DNA from 3 places in the Faecalibacillus sp. genome. Region 1 is predicted to be linked to each of the others. Evidence: riboswitches for the same ligand, from Rfam matches in the RefSeq annotation. Region 1 holds a riboswitch; each other region holds the start of a gene.
The links. Region 1 has a riboswitch for thiamine pyrophosphate ahead of ACLVEP_RS01715 (energy-coupled thiamine transporter ThiT). Riboswitches for the same ligand answer to the same signal wherever they lie in the genome.

Region 2: another riboswitch for thiamine pyrophosphate. It lies ahead of thiM (hydroxyethylthiazole kinase); the one in region 1 lies ahead of ACLVEP_RS01715 (energy-coupled thiamine transporter ThiT).
Region 3: another riboswitch for thiamine pyrophosphate. It lies ahead of thiE (thiamine phosphate synthase); the one in region 1 lies ahead of ACLVEP_RS01715 (energy-coupled thiamine transporter ThiT).

Annotation. Positions count from the first base shown of each region.
Region 1 covers NZ_JBKYAR010000003.1:16,853-22,711, reverse strand. The annotation lists gene ACLVEP_RS01725 (hypothetical protein) at 291-839, shown strand; gene ACLVEP_RS01720 (acetate/propionate family kinase) at 866-2,056, opposite strand; TPP riboswitch at 2,155-2,255, shown strand; gene ACLVEP_RS01715 (energy-coupled thiamine transporter ThiT) at 2,314-2,829, shown strand; gene ACLVEP_RS01710 (DUF402 domain-containing protein) at 2,909-3,466, shown strand; gene tsaE (tRNA (adenosine(37)-N6)-threonylcarbamoyltransferase complex ATPase subunit type 1 TsaE) at 3,441-3,911, shown strand; gene tsaB (tRNA (adenosine(37)-N6)-threonylcarbamoyltransferase complex dimerization subunit type 1 TsaB) at 3,889-4,494, shown strand; gene rimI (ribosomal protein S18-alanine N-acetyltransferase) at 4,485-4,925, shown strand; gene tsaD (tRNA (adenosine(37)-N6)-threonylcarbamoyltransferase complex transferase subunit TsaD) at 4,928-5,859, shown strand, end outside.
Region 2 covers NZ_JBKYAR010000035.1:9,681-15,539, forward strand. The annotation lists gene ACLVEP_RS10890 (YebC/PmpR family DNA-binding transcriptional regulator) at 1-529, shown strand, start outside; gene tenA (thiaminase II) at 595-1,254, opposite strand; gene thiM (hydroxyethylthiazole kinase) at 1,273-2,100, opposite strand; TPP riboswitch at 2,344-2,450, opposite strand; gene ACLVEP_RS10905 (hypothetical protein) at 2,491-2,790, opposite strand; gene manA (mannose-6-phosphate isomerase, class I) at 2,778-3,713, opposite strand; gene ACLVEP_RS10915 (DUF523 domain-containing protein) at 3,716-4,162, opposite strand; gene ACLVEP_RS10920 (HAD family hydrolase) at 4,159-4,800, opposite strand; gene ACLVEP_RS10925 (hypothetical protein) at 4,895-5,089, shown strand; gene ACLVEP_RS10930 (DeoR/GlpR family DNA-binding transcription regulator) at 5,102-5,851, opposite strand; gene ACLVEP_RS10935 (Cof-type HAD-IIB family hydrolase) at 5,853-5,859, opposite strand, start outside.
Region 3 covers NZ_JBKYAR010000009.1:41,101-46,959, forward strand. The annotation lists gene ACLVEP_RS04415 (hypothetical protein) at 1-92, opposite strand, end outside; gene ACLVEP_RS04420 (NADP-dependent malic enzyme) at 357-1,511, opposite strand; gene thiD (bifunctional hydroxymethylpyrimidine kinase/phosphomethylpyrimidine kinase) at 1,556-2,347, opposite strand; partial or broken gene thiE (thiamine phosphate synthase) at 2,405-2,989, opposite strand; TPP riboswitch at 3,060-3,157, opposite strand; gene ACLVEP_RS04435 (hypothetical protein) at 3,238-3,525, shown strand; gene ACLVEP_RS04440 (DUF4351 domain-containing protein) at 3,581-3,955, opposite strand; gene ACLVEP_RS04445 (hypothetical protein) at 4,217-4,585, opposite strand; gene ACLVEP_RS04450 (SIR2 family NAD-dependent protein deacylase) at 5,033-5,859, opposite strand, start outside; gene ACLVEP_RS04455 (protein-ADP-ribose hydrolase) at 5,844-5,859, opposite strand, start outside.

The sequences.
Region 1 (5,859 bases):
TATTTATATGTGTGGTTATAAAAAAGAGGATACCGGATGAATTTGTTTTACAATCACTTGTAGGTTTTGTTCATCGTTTAGGTAGTATCATACCTCTAGACCATCCGCCGAATCTTTCGATAAGTCTAGTCCTCGTCAACTGCAATGCAGTCCTGGCGCTCATGTTTTAAGTCTCATTTTATAACCGCATCTATTATATAGAGTACTTATTTATAAATCAACACCAAATTTTTTTAAAAAAAAGAAGAAAAAATAATTTTTTTTTACGATATAATAATGGAGGTGTTTTTATGAAAGGCAAAAAAATAGAAATGTCTATGGAACATAATATGGATGAAATGAAAAAATCTTTAAAAAATTTGAAAGAAACAGAATGTTACGATGTAGAAAAATATACCTATTCTTTGTTGCATCAAACAAGACAATTGGAATACTTCTATTGTCAGTTGGTAGAAGATGAAAATAATGAACCGGATCAAACATATTATCATGTACATCGTCGACCAATGATCCATCAAATGGCTTACTTTAATATAGGCAGGGGATTTCCTAAAGAATTGATGGATGGTCATTGGTGTTATGTTTTAAAAGATTTTGGGTCTAAAATGTTGGTGATTCCTTGTACATCCATAAAAAAAGATGCAATAGAATCTACAGAATATGAGCTAGATATTGTTGCTAGAATTAGAAAATATCGCATAAAAAGTAGAATGCAGATAAGTGATATGCGTGTTGTTGATATTCAAAGATTAGATATGAGAAAGACATTTTGTGATGTGCTTACAGATAGGAAAAAAATAAAAGATTACATAAAACATATTATTTTTGAAGAAAATTAAAAGGTCTCGTTTGAGACCTTGATTTTTTATAAGTTTAATAATCTCTTAGTATCTCTAGCGATAACTAATTCTTCATTTGTAGGGATAACATAAACTTTAACTTTACTATTTGGTGTAGAGATTAAACGATCACCTTTACCATTAACATTAGCATCATCATCGATTTCAATACCTAAAGCTTCAGCTAATAAGTTACATATTTCTTTTCTAGCAAAGAATGAATTTTCTCCAATACCTGCTGTAAAGCAAATAGCATCAACTCCTCCTAAAGCAATGAAGTAACGACCGATATAAGCAATTACTCTTCTAAAGAAGATATCTAAAGCAAGTTGTGCTCTTTCATTACCATTAGCAGCAGCTTCTTGTACATCTCTAAAGTCACTAGATACACCAGAAACACCAAGTAAACCAGATTCCTTATTAAGCATCTTGATGACTTCTTTCATATCTAATCCAACTTCTTCAATCAAATAGTCGATAACTGAAGGATCAACATCTCCAGAACGTGTACCCATCATGATTCCAGCAAGAGGAGTGAAGCCCATAGATGTATTGATTGATTTACCGTCTTTGACAGCAGTTAATGAACCACCAGCTCCTAAGTGAGCCACAATGATACGTGAATGTTCAGGATTTCCCATCATTTCACGGCAACGAGATGAAACATAGAAATGACTTGTTCCATGAGCACCATATTTACGCACTTTGTTTTCTACATAATATTTGTAAGGAATTGGATAAATATAGCTTTTTGGTTCTAATGTTTGATGGAATGCTGTATCAAAAACAGCAACGGCACCAGCATTAGGAATTGCTTCTTTAAAAGCATAGTATCCTGTTAAGTGAGCAGGGTTGTGTAAAGGTGCCAATGATTTTAGTTCATCGATTTTAGAAACAACATCTTCATCAATAATGACTGATTGATCAAAATAAGCCCCACCTTGTACAACACGGTGACCAACACCTTTGATTTCATCTAAATCTTTAACAATTTCTTTTTTAATTAAAGTGTCTAATAAAAGTTGAACGGCAACTTTATGGTTTTCAATTGGTAAAGTTGTAACATCTTTTTCTCCATTATACTTAATAGTAAAGATAGAATCATCTAAACCAATTCTTTCAATAACACCAGAAGTGATAACGGTTTCATCATCCATTTCGAATAATTGGAATTTTAAAGATGAACTTCCAGCGTTTACAGAAATAATTTTTGACATAACATTTAAGTCCTCCTTATTAATACTTTTCCATTATAACACTGACAAGGAAGAAAAAACTATAAAAAGATTGAAAAAAGAAGAGATTGATTTATAATAAGACTTGCCAGGGGCGCAAAATGCTGAGAAAGGTGATAGCCTTGTCCCTTATAATCTGAACTAGGTAATGCTAGCGTAGAGAGTGCAAAATAGTTTATTTGCCTTTTTGCGTATGTAAAAAGGCTTTTATTTTGCCTCGTTTTTAAAGGAGGATGAATATGAAAATTAAATTAACTACGAAGAATATGGCTTATATGGCAATGTTTGCGGCAATGCAAGTTGTTTTAGAATATTGCACTAAATTTTATGAGATGCCAAAAGGTGGTAACTGTGCCTTTTCACTTGTTGCAATTATTTTATGTGGCTATTTAATGAATTGGGGTTATAGCTTAATCGTTTCTCTTGTTTGTTTAGGACTACATTTTGCTTTAGGACTTGCGACATTCTATGGTCCTTTATCTGTAATCTTTGATTATTTGTTACCAATGATCTTGATTGGTCTTACACCACTTATTCCTTTATTAAAGGTAGGCAAGTATGAATTGCCTATTGGAATTGTTGTAATGGGTGTTTTAAAAACAATTTGTCATTTAATTTCAGGATGGTATGCTTTTCAAACACCATTAAAAGCAAACTTAACTTATAACTTACCTTATAATATAGCTACAATCATTGCATGTTTTGTTTTGTTTGTGATTTTATATCCAAGACTTAAAAAAGCAGTTCATTTATAAGACTCGTTTCGAGTCTTTTTTTCTTTGAAAGAAAGATGAATTTGTGTATAATGTAAATGTTAATAAGGAGTCGTTTGTTGTGGAAGATATTGTAGGAAAGAAAATCTTAATACATGGATATAAACATAATGGTAAAATACATAGATGTTGGTCGAAGGGGCTTGTTTTACAAGAAACAGATGATCATTACATTGTTATTAATAATCGAACATTGGTGACAGAATCAGATGGAAGAATGTGGCATACACGTGAACCTGCCATTTGGTATATGCCTAAACATAAATGGTATAATGTGATTTGCATGATTAGAAAAACAGGTGTGTATTATTATTGTAATATTGCTTCACCAACTTTATATGATGGAGAAGCTTTAAAATATATTGATTATGATTTAGATTTGAAGGTTTTTCCAGATGGAAATTATCGTATTTTAGATCAAGAAGAATATCGTCAACATGCTCGAGAAATGGGCTATAGTGATGAATTAGATAAGATTTTAAAGAAGCAGCTAGATATTTTGATTGAATTGGCTATAAAAAAAGGTGGACCATTTGATCAGGATTTTACTAAGAAATGGTATAGTTTTTACCAAGATTTAAAAGAGGGTTATTATGGAAAAAGTGATTACTATAAATAATAGAGATGAAACATTAGCTTTTGGTGAATATTTAGGAAAATTACTAGAACCTCATATGTTGTTGACACTTAATGGTGATTTAGGTGCAGGAAAAACAACATTTACTAAGGGAATAGGAAAAGGTTTAGGTGTTAAAAGGATTATTAATTCACCGACTTTTACAATTTTAAAACAATATCAAGGAAATTATCAATTATCTCATTTTGATGCTTATCGATTAGAAGGGCAAAGTGAAGATTTAGGTTTTGAAGAAATCTTTGATAGTGATGATATTTGTGTGGTTGAATGGCCAGAATTTTTAGAAGAAATTTTACCTCAAGAACGTTTAGCAATAACGATTAAAAGAATAGATGATGATCAAAGAGAATTTGTTTTAAATCCAGTTGGAAAAAAATATGAAGAACTTGTAAAGGAGATTGATTATGAAAACAATTGTCATGGATAGTGCTAATAAATATTTAGTAGTAGCTTTATATGAAAATCAAAAATGTTTAGCTTCTTTACAAGAAGAAGGAAATCGAAAACAATCAGAATATGCAATCGTTTATTTGCAAAAATTATTGCAAGAAAATCATTTGAAGATGAGTGATTTTGATGAAATGGTCATTACAATTGGTCCTGGTTCTTATACAGGAGTACGTGTTGCATTAACAATTGCTAAAACATTAAATGCGACAATGAATATTAAAATAAAGACAGTTTCTTCATTAAAAGCAATGGCAGGAATGAAAAAAGCAATTTCGATTTTAGATGCCAGAAGTAAAAAAGTGTTTTTAGGTATTTATAATGAAGGAAAAACAGTTGTTGAAGATTGTATTATTTCTTTAGATGAGTTTGAAAATTATCAAAAGCAATACAGTGATTATGAAATTGTTGGGGATACAGAGTTAATAGGATTATCAGAAAAAGAAACTGATCTTGCTCATAATATTTATGTGCTTTCAACTTTAGAAAAAGAAATAGAAAATGTGGATGGTCTTGTTCCAAGATATATTAAGGAAGTCGAGGCTAAGAAGATATGTCAATAAAAGAAATGAAAGAAGAAGATTTAAAGAAAGTTGTAGAATTAGAAAAAGATCTTTTTCTATCACCTTGGAACGAAGAAGATTTTAAACATGAAATAAAAGAAAATCCCATGGCGGGATATTATGTTATGGAAAAAGAAAACCAAATTATTGGATATATCGGACTATGGTTTTTAGGAGATCAATGCCAAATTACAACGATTGCAACAGATCGTCATTATCAAGGACAAGGTTATGCGAGTCAATTGATGGAATATGCTCTTGAAAAAAGTGAAGAGTTACATTATCAAAATGTTAACTTAGAAGTACGTGTTTCAAATGTAAAAGCAATAGCACTTTATCAAAAATTTGGTTTTAAAAATGTTGCTATTAGAAAAAGGTATTATAGTAATGGTGAAGATGCTTATTTAATGATCAAGGAATTGGAGGGATAGAAATGTCTTTATTATTAGCAATCGAATCAAGTTGTGATGAAATGGCTATGGCTGTTTTAAAAGATGATAGAGAATTTTTAAGTAGTGTGGTTGCCAGTCAAATTGATATACATGCTATGTATGGGGGTGTTGTTCCTGAAATTGCTAGTCGTAAGCATGTAGAATGTGTGTCGGTTGTTTTAAAAGAAACATTAAAAAAAGCAAATGTAAAAATGGAAGATATTGATGCTATATGTGTAACAAAAGGGCCAGGACTTGTTGGTTCTTTACATATTGGTTTACAAGTAGCTAAGACACTTTCCTTAGCTTATGATAAACCATTAATTGGTGTTCATCATATTGCAGGACATATTTATGCTAATAATTTTGAAAAGGATATTATTTATCCTGCATTGTGTCTTGTTGTTAGTGGTGGACATACAGAACTTGTATTGATGAAAAAACCGTATTCGTTTGAAGTAATTGGTGAAACTTTGGATGATGCTGTAGGAGAAGCCTATGATAAGGTAGGAAGAGTATTAAATTTACCTTATCCTGGAGGACCTGTTTTAGATAAAATGGCACATTTAGGAAATGCAAGTTACCATTTACCTAAACCTTTAGATGATGATAGTTATAATTTCAGTTTTAGTGGTTTAAAATCTGCGGTAATCAATTTAGCACATAATCATCATCAAAAAGGATTGGAAATCAATCAAAATGATTTAGCCACTTCTTTTCAAAATGTTGTAGTTGATGTTTTAGTAGATAAAACAATGAGGGCTGCTAAAGAATATGGTGTTAAAGAAATTATGCTAGCTGGTGGTGTTTCAGCAAATAAAGGGTTAAGAGAAAAAATGACAGCTCAAGTAGCTATGCTAAAAGGTGTGCAATTATCCCTTCCACCGATGAAATGTTGTACAGATAATGCAATGATGATTGCTTTAGCAGGAAA
Region 2 (5,859 bases), on a different contig from region 1:
TGATAAAGTAAAAAGTGGAGCTACTGAAGATTATCAAGAAAAAACATTTGAAGGATATGGTCCAAGTGGTTCAACTGTTATTGTTAAATGCTTAACTGATAATATTAATCGTACTATTTCTCAAGTACGTCCAGCATTTACAAAATCTAAAGCAAAATTAGGAAATGAAGGTTCAGTATCTTATTTATATGATACATATTCTATTTTAACTTTTAAAGGATTAGATGAAGAACAAACTTTAGAAGCTTTAATGGAAGGTGAAGCTGATTGTCAAGAAATTGAAACTCATGAAGATGGTTCAATTGAATTAACTGGTGCACCAACTGATTTATATAAAATGAAAGATGCTATTGAAGCAGCTTGTCCTAATGCTGAATTTGATGTAGAAGAAATCGCTACAACACCTCAAGAATATGTATCTCTTGAAGGTGAAGATATGGAATTATTTGAAAGATTAATGAATCTTTTAAATGCTTGTGACGATGTAGATAAAATCTACCATAACGTTGAAAACTATGAAGGAGAATAATTTCTCCTTCTTTTTCTTTATAATGAAAAAAATGAAAGATGTTTGATCTCTTTCATTTTTATTTATTAACAACTTTTATCCCATGACATTTGCCAAAATGCAAGTTCGTATCTTGAACATACTACAAAGATATCAATAAGATGTTGAATTTGTTTTTCTGTATAATCTTTAGTAAGTTGGTTCATTGTTTCTATCAAAATAACATTCCCACTTGCATATTCATTTGAAGCATAGCCTTTGATCCAATCTCCATAAAATTCATCATGAATTGAATTTGGATTATTTTCAACTATCTTTTTAGCAATGACTTCATAGCTATAAGCACATGATAATATAGCTGCTAAAATTTCTGCTTCTCCTTCTTCATAGGCAACACGTAGCATATAAGAAGTATAAGAGAGATTATCAAGCAATGGTTTCATATCATCTATTTCTTCTTGACTTACTTTAAATTTTCCCATATATCCACTATGAACATCTAATTCACCATTCATCACAGCAATATATTTAGCAAAAAGATTAGCTGTTTCTAAGCTTTTTGCTTTAGCAACTCCAATAGCAAAAACTTTCGCATATTCCTTTAAATAAAGATAATCTTGCATAATATAATATTTAAATTTATCTTTTTCTAATGAACCATCTTGTATTCCTTGTACAAAAGGATGTTCATTATAAAAGCTCCATAGCTCTTTTGTTGCTTCTAACATCTTATCTGTTGTTTTCATATTTTTCCTCTTTTCATGTTACAATAAAACTTCTTGAAATTGAGCACCTTCTTGTAATTGTTTTGGAGTCATATTATAAATTGCATCTATAATATAATTTCGATAACTTGCATTACCATCTAACACTGTTAATCTTTTATATGCGATTTCTCCTGCAAGACCCATTGCACATACTGCAGCGACTGTTGCTTCAAGTAAACGATGAGAATTAGCCGAAATAAATGAAGCCGTAAGTGCTGATAATTGACAACCTGTTCCTGTAATTGAAGACATCATTTTATGACCATTATAAATAGCATAAGCGACACTTTCATTACAAACTATGTCAATAGCTCCTGTAATAGCAATAACAGCTCCTGTTTTTTTAGAAAACTCTTGAGCAAAACTAACAACTTCATGAATGTTTTCTGCTGTCACTTTATCAGCAAGATTTGCATCAACACCTTTAGTTGTTCCACTTCCTAAAGCTAATGTTTTAATTTCTGAAATATTTCCACGAATAACTGAAAATTGAATTTCTTTTAATAACTTTAAAGCAGTTTGTGTTCTTAACGTAGAAGCACCAACTCCTACAGGATCTAAAACAACAGGGTGATGAAGTTCATTTGCTTTTTTCCCAGCAATAACCATTGATTCGATCGTACGCGTATTAAGTGTCCCAATATTAATATTAAGTCCTGTACAAATCGAAGTAATTTCAGCAACTTCTTCTTGATCATCAGCCATAATTGGTGATGCTCCACAAGCAAGAACAACATTGGCACAATCATTGACTGTTACATAATTTGTAATATTGTGAATGAGTGGATTTTTTTCTCTAACATTTTTTAACATTTCTTCTAACATATTTTTTCTCCTTGTTTTTACAAGTTATTTCATAAATATGAAGATGACCAAACTTACCCATCATCAAAAACATAAACTTTGTTTATGAAATAACTCTATGGTAGTTCGGTCGATACTTTGTGGTATCCTCTCACGCTGGAACACAGCTTCCCTTCGCTTAATACAAGATTCAAGGCGCTCCCCTTCAATCCGCCACATTGTGGATAATTTTCAAATAAAAAACAGGAGACATGCTCCTGTAAAAAAATCAAGCTGATGACTTCCTACGATGGCATTATCCATATCAGGTTAAAGGGTCGAAGTTAGATCACTTCCTCTCAGCCTGCTTACAAGCTCCCCTGTTTTTATTTACATATTTAATGATACTCTTTATTTTTTTAAATACAAGTTTTATTCAATTTCTTCAATTTCATATTTACCTAAATAAATTAAAATATTATTCATAATAATATCAATAGCCCAATAAAAAATCACAAATACTGCAAGTCCAACAATAAATGCATATCTCAAACTAGTCATCATATATAACGCTGGAATAAAAGCAATAACAATAGGAATAAAACCTACTCCTGAAGGAAAATGGATTTGATAAACACTATGACATTCCTTGCATTCTTGTCTACCTTTATAAGCAAAAGCAGAATCTTTTATTTCATGACTACAATGATAACATCTCATTATAATGTACAAATCATCACTGTCATTGTTCCATCAAAATGAACTTCTTTTTGATCAGAACATACAACAAAGTGATCTCCTTTTTTGACTTCTTTTCCTTCTACTGTACCTTGTCCTTCAATAATTGATACAAGTTGGAATGGTTTATCATTGATGACTTTATTATATCCTGTCATATCATATTTATTTAATGTTAAATAATTTGATGAAACGAGTTCTTTTCTTGTTCCATTTTCGATTGTTTCTTCTACTTGTTTAGCTAGATCATATGGTTTATATGGCACTGTTGTTACATCGATGGATTGTTTTACATGTAGTTGTCTTTCATTTCCATCTTTATCTTTTCGATGATAATCATATACTCGATATGTGATATCTGATGATTGTTGTGCTTCATAGATCAATGATCCTTTACAGATGGCATGAATTGTTCCACTTGGAATATAGAAGAAATCTCCCTTTTTGATATCAAATTTATTTAATAAATGATCATAATCATCATTTTCAATAGCACTTACAAGTTCTTCTTTTGTTTGAGCATGATGTCCCATCACCATCTTTGTATCTTCTTTACAATCTAAAACATACCAGCATTCTGTTTTTCCTAATGAGTTTTCATGAAGTGCTGCATATTCATCATCTGGATGGACTTGTACTGATAAATCATTACAAGCATCGATGATTTTTACAAGTAATGGAAATTGTTTGTCTTTGATATTTCCAAAAAGTTCACGATGTTCTGCAAAGACTTTTGATAAAGTTTGTCCTTTGAATTCACCTTCTTTGATTGTATTATCACCATTAGGATGTGCTGAAGGTGCCCAACATTCTCCTGTTTGATTACTTGGAATATCATAACCATACTTTTCTTTAAGTTGATTCCCTCCCCAAATCATTTCTTTAAATACTGGTTCTACCCATAAAATATGTCCCATTTTTACTTTCCTCCATTTATTAATTTTAAAACCTCTGTTACTTCATTTTCACTATAAACTGCAATTCCTTTTTCTTTTAACATCTGTACAAAAATACCATCACCTTCAACAAGTTGATGTGAAAAAGTACCATCATAAATAAAATCTTTTCCACAGCTTGGACTTTTAGCTTTTAAAACAGCTATTTTAATATCTTTTTCTAAACATTTATCTAAAGCTATTTTAGCACCTCGGGTATATTCTTTTGTACGATCTATGCCATTTTGATCAATCACGTTTTCTCCAACAATTTCACAAGGTGTTCTAGGAATTGGTAAACCACCTAGTACTTCTGGACAAAGTGGTAACACTAGACCTTGATCATAAAGTTCCTTTATTTCCTTACAAAGATTATTCTTTCCAGCATACGTACAATTTTCCCCAATTAAACATCTCGATACAGCAATCATTTTAAAAGTTCCTTAATATCACTTGGCTTAGAAACTGTATAAGTTGCTCCAGCTTGAACAAGTTCTTCTTTTCCTCTAAAGCCCCATTCACATCCTATAGATTTAATTTTAGCATTGATGGCTGTTTCAATATCTACATTACTATCACCAATCATTAATGTTTCATTTTTATTACTTTCCATTAACTGCATAGCAAGTTGTACTAAACAAGGATGTGGCTTTTTAGGTTGATAAACTGTATTTCCAAAAACATACATAAATTTGTTTGGAAATAAATGATTAACAATTGTTACTGCATTTAATTTTGGTTTATTGGTTACAACTGCTAATTTATATCCTTGATGATAAAGTTCATCAATTAATTCTTCCATTCCTTGATAAGGTTTTGTATGTTTTAAACAATTCTCTTTATAAATTTCATCAAAACGTGCACGGTATTTTCTCACATCTTTTTTATACTCTTCAGGCAATGCCCTCTCTATTAATTTATCAACACCATTTCCTACAAATTGTTTATATGTATCTAAATCATAAGTAGGAAAATGGTTTTCTTCCATTAAAATATTTGTAGATAAAGCTAAATCTTCTATCGAATCTACAAGTGTTCCATCTAAATCAAAAATCAACGTATTATACATAGACTTCCCCTTTCACTTTATTTAGATTATAGCACAACTTCTATTTATTGTTTATTGGTTTTTGATATGTTAGAATAGTTCTTGAGGTGAAATTATGAAACAACAACAAAAAGATGTTTTCATGACATTATTAACAGGTCTAGGGGCAGCATTAGGAATTATTACTTACTTTTTATGTACATTCCTTTTCCATAAATATGAAACATTCGGTGCTTTATCTATCTTTGGTTTAGCCATGATTTTTAGAGTAATTGGTTATTTTATTGATAAAATGCTAGCAAAAAAGTAGATTCGTAAAAATCTACTTTTCTTTTGTATAAATAATTTGACAATTTGCATTTGCTAGTTTTTCTTGATAAACAATTGGTAATTCATCGACAACTACAATATCAATATCTTGAAAATCAAAAGCTTTATAAGAGCTTTTTTTATTAAATTTACTATGATCTACAACCAAACATACTTTTTGACTACGACTTGCTACTTTTCTTTTAATTGCAGCATCTTCAAATTCTTCAACATAAATACCATCTTCCATCACTGCTGCTGCAGCTACATAAGCTAAATCAAAATAAATTTGATCTAATGTATTAAGCGTTTGGCTTCCATACATATAACGATTCTTTTTAAAATAAGTACCACCTATCATATGACATAAACAATGTTGAGATAACACTTCAATATTATCTAAAGAATGGCTATACGCTTCTATAGTATCATCTACATATTGACACAAAGCTGCAACTGTTGTTGAAGTATCAAAAAAAATCACTTTGTTATTTTTAATCAAAGAAACAGCAGTTTTACCAATTTCATTTTTTATTTCTTCATTTTCTTGCTTTCTTATTTGATAACTTCCTATTTGATGTACATTATTTAAAGTAATACCACCATGTGTCCTTATTGCTAAATTTTCATTTACAAGACGAACAATATCTCTTCTTGCTGTATCTCTAGAAACATGAAATTGATCCATAATTTCTTGATTCGTCATTGTCTTTTTATCTTTTAATATTTCTAAAATTTTATAAATTCTTTCTTCTTGATACACCTTATTCA
Region 3 (5,859 bases), on a different contig from region 1:
TCTTCATCTAATTCTGTTTTCTTGTATTTTTTAAATCCCACAGCTTCACCATTATCTACAACCATCAAATGTTCAACATTCTTTAATGCCATTGGAACATATTCTTTAATATGTTCAATTTCTTGTTCATTTAAAAATGTATGTGTGGCTTTTACAGAATCTTCTCAAACATTTACAAGTGTATTTAATAGTTCATCATTTCTATCTTCTATCTCAATTATTTTCATTGATCATTTTCACCCTATTCTCTCTACCCATATTTATCATCGATTTCTTTCACTTTAACTATGATAATATAATTATATGAAATAGCCCTACCAAATAGGTAGGGTCATTTATTTTGTTAATATCTTTTTTTATTTAGCAAATTGTTTAATTGCATTAGCAACAGCTGCTGTCACATCTTTATTGAAGATTTTTGGCATGATATTTTCTTCATTTAAATCTTCATCACTGATTGTATCTGCAATAGCTTTAGCCACAGCTACTTTCATTTCTGGTGTAATTGAAGGAACTCTTGCTTCTAATGCTCCTTTAAAAATACCAGGGAAAGCTAAAACATTATTAATTTGATTTGGATAATCAGAACGACCTGTTCCAACAACTCTTGCTCCTGCTGCTTTGGCTTTTTGATAAGTAATTTCTGGTTCAGGATTTGCCATTGCAAAGATAATTGGATCATTGTTCATTGAATGAACCATTTCATCAGTTACTAGATTTGGTTTAGAAACACCTACAAAAACATCTGCACCTTTTAATGCATCAGCTAATGTACCTTGCATATTATCAGGATTAGTAATATCACATAAAGCACGCTTATGAGGAATAAGTCCTTCTTGTCTATCTTTATATAAAATTCCAAATTCATCCACTGCAATAATTTTACCAACACCGGCTGTATACATCATTTTAATAATAGCTGTTCCTGCAGCTCCTGGCCCATTTAAAACAACTGTAATATCTTTGATATCTTTTTTTGTCACTCTTAAAGCGTTATATAAGGCCGCTAAAACAACAACAGCTGTTCCATGTTGATCATCATGGAATACAGGAATATCTAACATTTGATCTAATCTTTCTTCGATTTCAAAGCAATCTGGAGAAGCAATATCTTCTAAGTTGATTCCACCAAAACATGGTGCAATATTTTTAACTGTTTGAATCAATTCTTCTTTATCTTGTGTATCTAAACAAATAGGTACCGCATTGACATCTCCGAATTTTTTAAATAAAGCAGCTTTTCCTTCCATGACTGGAATCGAAGCTTTGGCTCCAATATTTCCAAGTCCTAAAACAGCTGTTCCATTTGATACAACAGCAATTGTGTTTGATTTTGTTGTATAACGATAAACATCTTCTTCATTTTCAGCAATCTTACGACAAGGTTCAGCAACCCCTGGCGTATAAACAACAGACATATCATCCATTGTATTAATTTCACAATTTAATTCCGTATGTATTTTTCCTTGATGTTTTTCATGTAATTTCAAGGCTTCTTCATAATAATTCATTTTCATCACCCGACACTATTATACCTACAAAATAGACAATTCGTCTAATCTTTTTTATCTAAAACATATCCATGATCCATTGGCCCTTGCCCTTGTCCTAAATCAAGCATTGCTGCAAGTGCTCCTGAAATATAATCCTTAGCCTTTTTAACAGCATTTTCCAAATTTTCACCTCGTGCTAAATAAGAAGCAATCGCACTTGATAAAGTACATCCCGTACCATGAGTATTATTGTTATTAATACGTTTTCCTTTAAACCATTGATAATTACCTTCTTTATAAAGTAAATCATTGGCATCATTGATTTGATGTCCGCCTTTAAGTAATACTGCACAATGATAATGATCTCCAATATATTTAGCTGCTGCTAACATTTCTTCTTCATTATTGATTTTTAATCCTGATAAAACTTCGGCTTCAGGAATATTTGGTGTTAAAACCGTTGCGAGTGGGAAGAGATTTGCTTTTAATGTATCAATAGCTTCATCACTAATAAGTTTTGCCCCACTTGTAGCCACCATCACAGGATCAACAACAATATTACGTGCATGATATTGTTTTAACTTTTCACTAATAGATAAAATGACTTCTTTTTGAGAAACCATTCCAATTTTAACAGCCATTGGATAAATATCTGTAAACACACTATCCATTTGACTAGCCACAAAAGAAGCATCTACATCGTAGATAGCATCCACTCCTGTAGTATTTTGAGCTGTTAGTGCTGCAATAACTGACATAGCATAAACACGATTAGCAAGCATTGTTTTTAAATCTGCCTGAATTCCTGCACCTCCACTACTATCACTACCTGCAATTGTAAGGCAAGTTGGCATTTTATTAGAGATAACTCTTTGAATTTTATCTTTTAACATACAACTTGCTTTTTGGATATCATCACTTCCAAAGATACTTGAAACGATAGCAACACCATCAATAGCAACACCCATAAATTCTAAGATATTCACTTGATTAATACCACCAATAGCAACCACAGGAATATCAACCTTTTGACAAATTTCATTTAATGTTTCCATTGAAATATTTTGTGCATCATCTTTTGTTTGAGTTGTAAAAATAGCTCCGACACCTAAATAATCAGCCCCATTTTCTAAAGCTATTTTTGCTTCTTCATAATTATGTGCAGATACACCAATAATTTTATCTTCACCTAATATTTTTCTTGCTTCTTTTAAATTCAAATCATCTTGTCCAATATGAACCCCATCTGCATCAATTTCTTTACACAATTCAACATCATCATTAATAATCAAAGGAACATGATGTTTTTGACACACACTTTGAACATACAATGCTTCTTGTTTAAATGCTTCATGTGTCATTTCTTTTTCTCTTAGTTGAATCATTGTTACACCACCAAGAATGGCTTCTTCAACTAATTCCGACATTTTTCTTCCTTTTAAATATTTTGAATCTGTTACTCCATACAATAATAAATCTTCTTTATTTAATTTCATCAAATTTCCTTCTTTCTTTACAATATTCTTTTTTATTTCCCTGGAAATAAAAAGAGAGTCCTGTTGAACTCTGTTAACGTTTATATCTCCTACGTTGGCATTATCCAAATCAGGTTATGGGTCTAAGTCAATACTTACTCTCAGCAAAAAGCTCCCCGTTTCCTTTATTATAATTTTTTTAATAAAAATTGTCTATTTTTAATCATATTATTTATGCTTTTGTTCAAACTATAAAAGGAGGTGCTTTCATGAAATTATGTATTACAGCAGGTAACTATCACATTTTTAAATTAATGATTAAAAATCATAAAGATTCTCGCATTCAATTAAAAAACATTCATCCTTTAGATTTTGACCTTGTTTTTGATGTTTATACATCTTTAGATCAAAAAACAGTTATTTCTATACTTAGCCATGAATTACGTTATTCCCCTTTTATGTATCTATGCCCTGGTTTTAAAGTCATTCCTTTAAAAAAACGTCTTCCTCATGGTACAAAAGAATCAACTACTCCTTTAAATCTTTCTTTTAATTGAATAATTTATTTAAAAAAACAGTTTGAAATAAACACTTTATTCAAACTGTTTCTTTTTAATTAATAATTTTTAAAATATCTTCTTCACTTGTTACATTAAAAATATTTAATGTAAGTTCATTGAGTTTTTCTAGCGATGTATTTGTAAGCTTTTCTTCTAAGTTACCTGACAAGTTTCCAAATTTAACTTTGAGTTGTTCTTTTAAAGTATTTTGTTTTTCTTCATATTTTCCTTTTTCAATTCCTATGCTTTCTCCTTTCTTTTCAAATTTTTGAAATAATTGATCCATTGCTTTACACATATTAATTTCATCTCCCTCTGGTAAATCATCTCTTCTAATATTTGTATGCGTAAATGTCACCGCCATCATGAAGCTTTCTGTTTCGATTTTACGATTTTCTCTTAATCCATCATAACTTCCTGCAAACATACTTTGATTAATTTCTACGACATCTTAATATCTTTTGATTTCTGTTGGATCATCTACATTTCCTATCATTGTATCATATGTTTAAAGATAATTCGTCTCACACTTGTCTCATTTCTATTATCATTTTAGCTATCTCTCCTACCCTCTTCAATGGACGGATAGTCCAAAAAAGTTTCCAATAAAAAAACCTACGAAATCATCTCGTAAGTCTTTAAAGAATACATATTATTAAATCCGCTATTAATGAAGCAATACCCGCAATTATAAAAATGATATATAGCTTTTTTGCGGATCATTTTCTAAAATCAATATATGTTTAGGATTATTTTCCTCATACATAATTTCTAAAGAACTCCCTATAGGTAGTTCTTTACCATAACCAATAGAGAGTTTTTGTTTAATTTCATCTCCATGATCATAAAATTGAATTACCGGAAAATAGGAATAAGAAAAACTATCATCACTTTGCATTCTTTCTCTTATATTATCAATTACTTTAGCTAATGTATGAATATTACAATACTTTACTTTCTTTTTATAATTCATTCTTATACCAATTCCTATCATTAAAAAAATACTACCTAATAAAGAAAATATAAGTATTAAGAATAATTTAGGATTTTCTAACATAATTATCACTCCCTTTATTAGGGTTTATCATTAATTAATAATAAATTCTAAAAAAGATGATGTTTTTATAAAGTGGACCCCATGTCAAGGACAATAAATAAAAAAGTACTTAAAATCAAATAGAAATAAATATATCCTCTAGGTATCAAAGACCATGAGGATATATTTTTATGTTGAAATACTATAGATATGTAATTATTAAAAATAATGAATTAAAAATTTCAAAAACAAAAAAATGGAAAACCTTGTTAAAAAGGAATTAGGTGTTGTTGATTATCGTGACTATCTTTTTGAAGATGATCTTTCAATTCTACTGCGTCACTTTCTTGAAAATGCATAGTATCAGCCCCTTTTAATATATTTTATCAATCCAATCAAATCACGTCAGTTGATTTGATTGGATTATGACGAGATATTAAAAGTATGATTAAAAGCTGTATAAATATACTATTTTTCCAATTTAATTTTTAATAAATCATCAACAACATTCTTTATATCTTCACTTATACAATATGCTCTTTTTTCAATGGATTGAGGACAATAAGCATCTTTATTAATACAAATATAAGTTGCATTTTTATTTCTTTCAACAAATCTAAAAAATGGATATTTAATAATACCTGGTGTATTTTGTCCTACACCTAATTCAAGATAAACAATTTTTAAATCTTGATGTCTTCTGATAAAATCTTGATATCTAAGATAAGCTTGATGCCATCCTTCATCTTCAACAAAAGTATCATCACATCTTAAATTCATTGTCATTGGTTTTCCACAATGAGGACAATAAGGAATTAAAGATATAGGAATTTTCATATCCTTTTGTTGTTCAATCATCTTTTTAATAAGTTCTTCATTATCATATGTTTCTTGATGACAAGGAGATGAACATTGAAATAAGCCATAATCTCCTTGTGTATAAAATACTCTTTGTTTATCAAAATTTGCTTTTTGAAAACAATGATCCACATTAGTTGTTAAAACAAAATAATCTTTATCTTTAACAAGTTGAAAGAGTTTTTGATATAAATCTAAATGATCTACATATCGATTGTAATAAACTTGTCTTGACCACCAAGCCCAATATTCTTCTAAAGTATCATAAGGATAAAAACCTCCTGAATACATATCATGAATTCCATATTTTTCTTCAAAATCACTAAAATACTTATTAAATCTTTCTCCTGCATATTCATATCCAGCAGCCGTAGAAAGTCCTGCACCTGCTCCAATAACAATAGCATCCGCTTCTTGTATTTTAGCGTAAATATCTT